2 regions of the Kaistia nematophila genome follow, and region 1 is predicted to be linked to the other one. Evidence: predicted binding sites of a transcription regulator. Region 1 holds the regulator's gene; the other holds the start of a gene.
The links. The regulator LexA, encoded in region 1, represses DNA repair genes until DNA is damaged. The targets are predictions, from matches to a motif close to TGTTCNNNNTGTGTTCNG.
Positions count from the first base shown of each region.

Region 2: recA (recombinase RecA) is a predicted target of LexA. The motif match lies at 2,100-2,117, and genes of this name have one in related genera.

Region 1 is NZ_JAPKNK010000008.1:157,809-161,490, forward strand. Features, by position in the region: gene OSH07_RS18160 (ComEC/Rec2 family competence protein) at 1-1,617, shown strand, start outside; gene lexA (transcriptional repressor LexA) at 1,611-2,315, opposite strand; gene OSH07_RS18170 (glycosyltransferase family protein) at 2,543-3,304, opposite strand; gene OSH07_RS18175 (glycosyltransferase family 2 protein) at 3,291-3,682, opposite strand, start outside.
Region 2 is NZ_JAPKNK010000003.1:136,624-140,305, forward strand. Features, by position in the region: gene alaS (alanine--tRNA ligase) at 1-339, opposite strand, end outside; gene OSH07_RS09185 (GFA family protein) at 480-851, opposite strand; gene recA (recombinase RecA) at 963-2,051, opposite strand; gene OSH07_RS09195 (SDR family NAD(P)-dependent oxidoreductase) at 2,292-2,981, opposite strand; gene OSH07_RS09200 (pseudouridine-5'-phosphate glycosidase) at 3,221-3,682, shown strand, end outside.

The sequences.
Region 1 (3,682 bases):
AAGACCGAGGACGACCTTCGCCTCTCCGGCCTCGCGCATGTGCTCTCGGTCTCCGGCCTGCACATGGTGCTGGTGACCGGCGTCGTGTTCTGGAGCGTGAGGGCCGGGCTGGCGCTGATCCCGTCGCTGGCGCTCCGGCGGCCCATCAAGAAGTGGGCGGCGATCGCGGCGCTGCTGGTCAGCGGCTTCTACCTGCTGATTTCCGGCCTCGACGTCGCCGCGCAGCGCTCCTTCATCATGACCTCGATCGTCTTCCTCGCCGTCCTGCTCGACCGGCGCGCGATCTCGATGCGCAATGTCGCGCTCGCCGGACTGCTGGTGCTCGCGATCACGCCGGAGAGCATCCTTTCCGCCAGCTTCCAGATGTCGTTCGCCGCCACGGTGGCGCTCGTCGCCGGCTTCGAGATCCTGGCCGACCGTCGCAGGCGCCGCGCCGAACCCGGCCTCGTTGGGAACCGCAGCGGGGCGGCGGCCGTCCCCCGGCGATTCGCCCTGTTCGTCGGCGGCATGGCGGTGACGTCGCTGCTCGGCGGCCTCGGCACCACGCCCTTCGCGCTCTATCACTTCCAGCGCATGGCGCCGCTGTCGATCCTCGCCAATGTCGCCGCGATGCCGCTGACCGACTTTCTCGTCATGCCCTTCGCGCTGCTCTCCGTGCTCGCCATGCCCTTCGGGCTCGAGGCTTTGCCGCTCTGGGTGATGGATTGGGGCATCGGCGGCATGCTCGGCGTCTCGGCGACGGTCAGCCTCTGGTCCGGTCAATCCGGCGGCGCGGCCATGCCGGGCGCCGCCGCGCTGCTCCTCTTCGTCGCCGGCTTCGTCTGGCTGGCGCTCTGGCACGAGCGCTGGCGGCTATTTGGCCTCCTGCCGATGTTGCTCGGCACCGCACTCGCCTTGATGCCGGCGCGGCCCGGCATCCTCGTCGCCGCGGATGGAAAGCAGCTGGCGATCCGTGGCGAGGATGGCGCCTATCGCATCGTCGCGGGCGATCCGGACCGCTTCATCAGCGAGATATGGCTGCGTTCGGACGGTGACGGCCGCGACGCCAGGGAGGCGGGCGTGGTTCAGGCGGGCGGCTGCGATGCGTCGGGCTGCGTGGGAATGTTGCCCGACGGCCGGCAGGTGGCGCTGGCGCTCGACCGATCGGCCTTCGAGGAGGATTGCCGGCGCGCCTCGCTGGTGGTGACACCTCTCGCCGCGCCCGAAAACTGCGCCCGCCATGCCGCCGTCATAGACCGCCATGTGCTGGCGCGCTCAGGCTCGATCGCACTGTCGTTCGCGGAGAAGGAGGAATCCCCGGGCCCGGCGCCGCAAGCCACGGTGCCCAATGCGCCGAAGCCAGATTCCTCGAAACTGGATGCTCAGAAGCCGTCAATTCCTGGCGCCGATGATGAGTTCGTCGGGCTCGCATCGGGACGCGGCTCGTCACGCTACGACATCGTCGAGCGAAATGCCGACGACGAGGACGTGCTCGCGCCAGAACCACCGGCCGAGGCCCCGGAAACCACAGCCGCAGCCGCGCCGCGCCCAGCCGTCGCTTTCGAGATCCGCGCCGCCTACCCGCCGGTGCGGCGTCCCTGGATGCCGGCCTATCAAGCGGAGCCGGCGGATCAGTAGGTGCGCAACAGGCCGACCAGCTTGCCCTGGATACGGACGCGGTCCGGTCCGAAGATGCGGGTTTCATAGGCCGGATTGGCGGCCTCCAACGCGATCGAAGCGCCCTTGCGGCGGAGCCGCTTCAGTGTCGCTTCCTCCTCGTCGACCAGCGCCACGACGATGTCGCCGGAATCGGCATTGTCGCTCTTGCGGATCAGCACCGTGTCGCCGTCGAGGATGCCGGCCTCGATCATCGAATCGCCACGCACCTCGAGGGCGAAATGCTCGCCGCCGCGCAGCATGTCGGGCGGCACGGCGATCACATGGCTCTGGGTCTGGATGGCCGAGATCGGCACGCCGGCGGCGATCCGGCCCATGACCGGGATGATCACCGGCTCGCCGGCCTCGTGCACGTCCTCCACCGGACGGGACTTGCCCAGGCTGCCCTCGATCACGCTGGGCGAGAAGGCCTGCTTTTTCGGCCGCGCCATCGCCGGCGTCATCGTCTCCGGCAGGCGGACGACCTCCAGCGCGCGGGCCCGGTTGGGCAGGCGGCGAATGAAGCCGCGCTCTTCCAGCGCCTTGATGAGGCGGTGGATGCCGGATTTGGAGCGCAGGTCCAGCGCGTCCTTCATTTCGTCGAAGGAGGGAGGGACGCCCGCTTCCTTGAGGCGCTCCTGGATGAACATGAGGAGTTCATACTGCTTCCGGGTGAGCATCTCGTTCTCGCGCTGCCAATCTTGCCAGGGATGACGACAGAATCGCCAAGGTACAAAACACGAACAGGATAGCTGTTCCCCATGTGTTCTGCAAGGCGATGGCTTGCGATGCGCGGCCGGGTTCGCGCGGGACGCGCGACTAGGGTGGCCCACGCGGTTGGGCACGGCGTGGCGGGGCGTCGTCGTCTGCTGTCGACCCCGGCGTGGGAGGTGGCCGCAGGCGTATCCTATTCGCCGATTGGATGTTTCCGGAGCGAGCCGAGATCCTGCATCCATAGGCCGCCATCGTCGACATGGGCGGGGTGGTAGAGGCGGTTGCGCGGGATCGTCTCGAAGGCGGCGTCCCGTTCCTCGGCCAGGTAGTCATAGCCGATCGGCTGGTCGGCGCGGTTCGGATCGAGGAAATTATAGAGGTCGCGCCGCGCCAGACGGCGTGCGGGGGCAATCATCTTGAGATGATACAGGTCAAGGTCGCAATGCCTTGTCTGGAAGCCGCCGTCCCTGGGAAACCAGAGGTCGTGCAGCCCCGTGTCCGTGCGCTCGGCCGGGTCGAACATCGTGAACAGGCAATAGCGGATCTTCTTCCCCCAGATGCCGTCGATGCGATAGGTCGTCGGCGTGTACATTTCCCGGAAGCGAAAACCCCAGGCGACGCGACCGGACTCGGCCATCAGTCGTCTGATCCGGGAGCGCACGCCGGCTTCGAAGCGCTCGTCCGGGTCAACGGCGAGGATCCAGTCCGCGCCGGCCTTTCGTGCCTCCTGAAGCAGGATGCGGCGACGGCCCGCCTCGGAACTGAACACGCCCGTGGCGGCGCGATCGTCGAACGCCACCCAGCCATCGACGATCGGCTCGATATTGGCGAGCAGGTTCGGTACGAGGTGCGCGTCGAAGCGGTAGCTGAAGACGGCGAACACCTGCGGACGACGGCGCCGCAGGGTGAGCCAGGGATGGCGCGGCGGCTGCGTCAGTCGCTTAAGGGTTATCATGCAGGGATTCCCGGCAATCGGTGGCGCGCCCTGTGCCGAGGTCGGAGGGCAGGAGACCCGAAAGCAGGGCCCCGGTGGCCCTGGCCAGGAGCGCCGCTCTGAGGATCGGCATGGCTTCAAGCACGGTCGCGAGTTCGTCTGCCTCGAGCCCCTGGCGCGCGAATTCGAGCGCAAGCGACGGCTGACGCAGGATTTCTTTCGCGATCTTGATCCGGCGGGCTCCGAAGACCTGCTGGCGCTCCTTGCCGTAGCGGACGCCGCGGCAGAACTGGTCGCGCAGGAGGGACAGAAGGCGCGTCTCGTTCAGATGCTCGGTCTGGATGCGCCCATCCCACACGGGCCTTAGGGGCGCGGGCAACCGTTCAAGGAACTCGGTGT
Region 2 (3,682 bases), on a different contig from region 1:
CAGCGTCCAGGCGAGCTCGATCGCCCGCTCCTTGAAATAGTCGCCGAAGGAGAAGTTGCCGAGCATCTCGAAGAAGGTGTGATGCCGGGCGGTGTAGCCGACATTGTCGAGATCGTTGTGCTTGCCGCCGGCGCGGACGCATTTCTGCGACGTCGTGGCGCGCGGATAGGGCGCGGCGGAACGGCCGGTGAAGTAGTCCTTGAACTGGACCATGCCGGCATTGGTGAACATCAGGGTCGGATCGTTGCGCGGCACGAGCGGGCTCGACGCGACGATCTCGTGACCGTTCTTCTGATAGAAGCCGAGATACGCCGACCGGATGTCGTTGACGCTGCTCATGAACTGACCCGCCTGCTACAGTGGGGGCGCGCATAGAAGGCGCCCCGCCGAAGGAATTGTGCGGGCGTTTGTAGCGACCGTCCGTCGGACTGTCCAGAAAACGCGTACGCCGTCCTTAACGTCGCGCGCGACGGCGCCATTCAGGCGCTGCGGCCGTCATAGGGCGTAACAGTCACGGCGGCGAGATCGACGTCGTCGAGGCAGCGCACATTGACCGCCACCATCGCCGAACCGTCCGGCGCGGTGCCGCGCCCGAAGGAGCCGACGCCGCAGGTCGAGCAGAAGAGATGGTGGATGCGGCGATGGTTGAACTGGTAGTCGGAAAGGGAATCAGCCCCCTGCTCCAGCTCGAAATCGCGGGCCGGCACGAAGGCGAGCCAATGGCCGCGCTTGCCGCAGATCGAGCAATTGCAGGAAATCGCCGCGCCGAAGGCGCCGCGCGCCGTGAAGCGGACGCGCCCGCAATGACACCCGCCGCTGCGCGTCTCCGGATCCATCGCCGGCTCGGACATTCCCACCCCTCCCCGTCTTGTTCTTTTCACCGGCACAGCCGGAATTGTCACCAGCATAGCCGAGCGCGGATGACGGCGACAGCCGCCATCCGAAGCGACGGATCGGAACGATCACGCCTCCATGGCGTCGTCGCTGTCATCTCCCTCGCCCTCGGGCGAACCCTTGGTGAGCTGGTCGGCAATCAGGCCGGCGTTCTGGCGGATCGCCAGTTCGATCGCGGCAGCCGCCTTGGGATTGTCGCGCAGGAACTGCTTGGCGTTCTCGCGGCCCTGGCCCAGGCGCTGGCTGTCATAGGAGAACCAGGCGCCCGACTTCTCGACGATGCCGGCCTTGACGCCGAGGTCAATCAACTCGCCCATCTTGGAGATGCCTTCGCCATACATGATGTCGAATTCGACCTGCTTGAAGGGCGGAGCCAGCTTGTTCTTGACGACCTTGACGCGGGTCTGGTTGCCGACCACGTCGTCGCGCTCCTTGATCGCGCCGATGCGACGGATGTCGAGGCGGACGGAGGCATAGAACTTCAGCGCGTTGCCGCCCGTCGTCGTCTCCGGATTGCCGAACATGACGCCGATCTTCATGCGGATCTGGTTGATGAAGATCACCATGGTGTTCGACTTCGAGATCGAAGCGGTGAGCTTGCGCAGCGCCTGGCTCATCAGGCGCGCCTGCATGCCGGGCAGGCTGTCGCCCATCTCGCCCTCGATTTCGGCGCGCGGCGTCAGCGCGGCGACCGAATCGACGACGAGCACGTCGACCGCGCCGGAGCGCACCAGCGTGTCGGTGATCTCGAGCGCCTGCTCGCCCGTGTCGGGCTGCGAGATCAGGAGATCATCGAGATTGACGCCGAGCTTGCGGGCATAGACCGGGTCGAGCGCGTGCTCCGCGTCGACGAAGGCGCAGATGCCGCCGTTCTTCTGCGCTTCGGCGATGGTCTGCAGCGCCATCGTCGTCTTGCCCGACGATTCCGGCCCGTAGACCTCGACGATGCGGCCGCGCGGCAGGCCGCCGATTCCGAGCGCGATGTCGAGGCCGATCGAGCCGGTGGATACGGTGCCGATCTCGACGGCCTTGTTCTGCCCGAGGCGCATGATCGAGCCCTTGCCAAAGGCTCGCTCGATCTGGGAGAGCGCTGCGTCCAGCGCCTTCGACTTGTCCATGGTGGCCCCTTCGACGAGACGGAGAGAAGATTGAGACATTCCGGGCTCCTTATTCCACACCGCTCGGAAGTGAGCAAACAGGGACAATGTACATGTTTTGTTCTCATGTTCAAGAGGGGAACAAAGCAGCATCGACGCTATTGCCGTGGACCCGATCGTTGCGGCGACGATACCGGGCGCCGCCTCCGGATGCGGCGGACGAAGGGGGCGCCAGGCGCGCGCCAGTCACCTCCCGAGGGCGCCGCCTCGACGGCGCCCGCCCCATCCGGCTGGCCGCCCCTACGTCGTCAGGCCGCCATCGACGGTGATGGTCTGGCCGGTGACATAGCGCGCCAGCGGCGAGACGAGATAGGCGACCGTGCTGGCGAGCTCCGCCACCTCGCCATAGCGACCGGCCGGAATGCGGGCGATGCGCTCCGGCGTGCTCGGCAGCGAATCGATGAAGCCGGGCGCGACCGCGTTGATGGTGACGCCCGCCTTGGCGAGCGTACGCGCGGCGACCGCCACATAGGCGGAAAGCCCGGCCCGCAGCACGGAGGAAGAGGCGAAGTCGCCGTCCGGACGGGTGGCGGCAAAGCTCGACATGGCGACGAAGGAGCCCTTCGCAGCTTCGAGATCGGCGCGCGCCGCCCGCAGCAACCGCACGGTCGGCAGCAGGAACATGTCCTGCGCGGCGCGCCAGTCCTCGTCGTCGAGATCGAGCAGCTTCTTCTTGGCGCTATGGCCGCTATTGGCGACGATGACGTCGATGCGGCCGGTTTCGGCGCGGGCACGCTCGACCAGCGCCTCGAGATCCGCCGCGACGGTGACGTCGCCGCGAACCGCAAAGCCGCCCAGTTCCGCCGCCAGCGCCTCGACGCCCTCGGAGCGGCCGAGCAGTCCGACCCGGAAGCCGTCGGCTGCCAGGCGTCGGGCGATGCCGGCGCCGATTCCCTTGCTGGCGGCCGTGATGAGAGCGGTCTTCGTCATGCCTGGAACCTCTTGCTGCCGGTGGCGGCGACGCCGCCCCGGTTCGATCGATCGGGCGATGATATGACCCGCAAACCGCGCCGCCCGCAATCGAGGCGCCGCGACACGTGCGCCGATCATGGCGAACGCGCGATCCAGGACTTGCCGAGAACCGGGGCAATCGGCCATGGTCCGCCTTTTCGCGGATGCGCTTCGCCAAATCCGGCGCCGCCCGCCCCCTCAGAACGGTGATTCTCAGAATGTCCAAGTCCGATCTCATCATCCTGTCCGACGAAGTCGCGGCGGCCAAGGCCGACGGCAAGCCGCTGGTCGCGCTGGAAACGACGATCGTCACGCATGGCATGCCCTACCCCGACAACGTCGCCACGGCGCGCGCCGTCGAGGACATCGTCCGGGCCAATGGCGCCGTGCCGGCGACCATCGCCATCATGGACGGCAAGATCCGGGTCGGCCTGACGGCGGACGAGCTGGAGCGTCTCGCCGGCCTCAAGGACGTGATGAAGGTCTCGCGCGCCGATCTCGCCTTCGCGCTCTCGACCGGCCGCCCCGGCGCCACCACGGTCGCCGCCACCATGATCACCGCCCATCTCGCCGGCGTGCGCGTGTTCGCGACCGGCGGCATTGGCGGCGTGCATCGTGGCGCCGAGACCACCTATGACGTCTCGGCCGATCTCTACGAATTCCCGAAGACCCCGGTGACG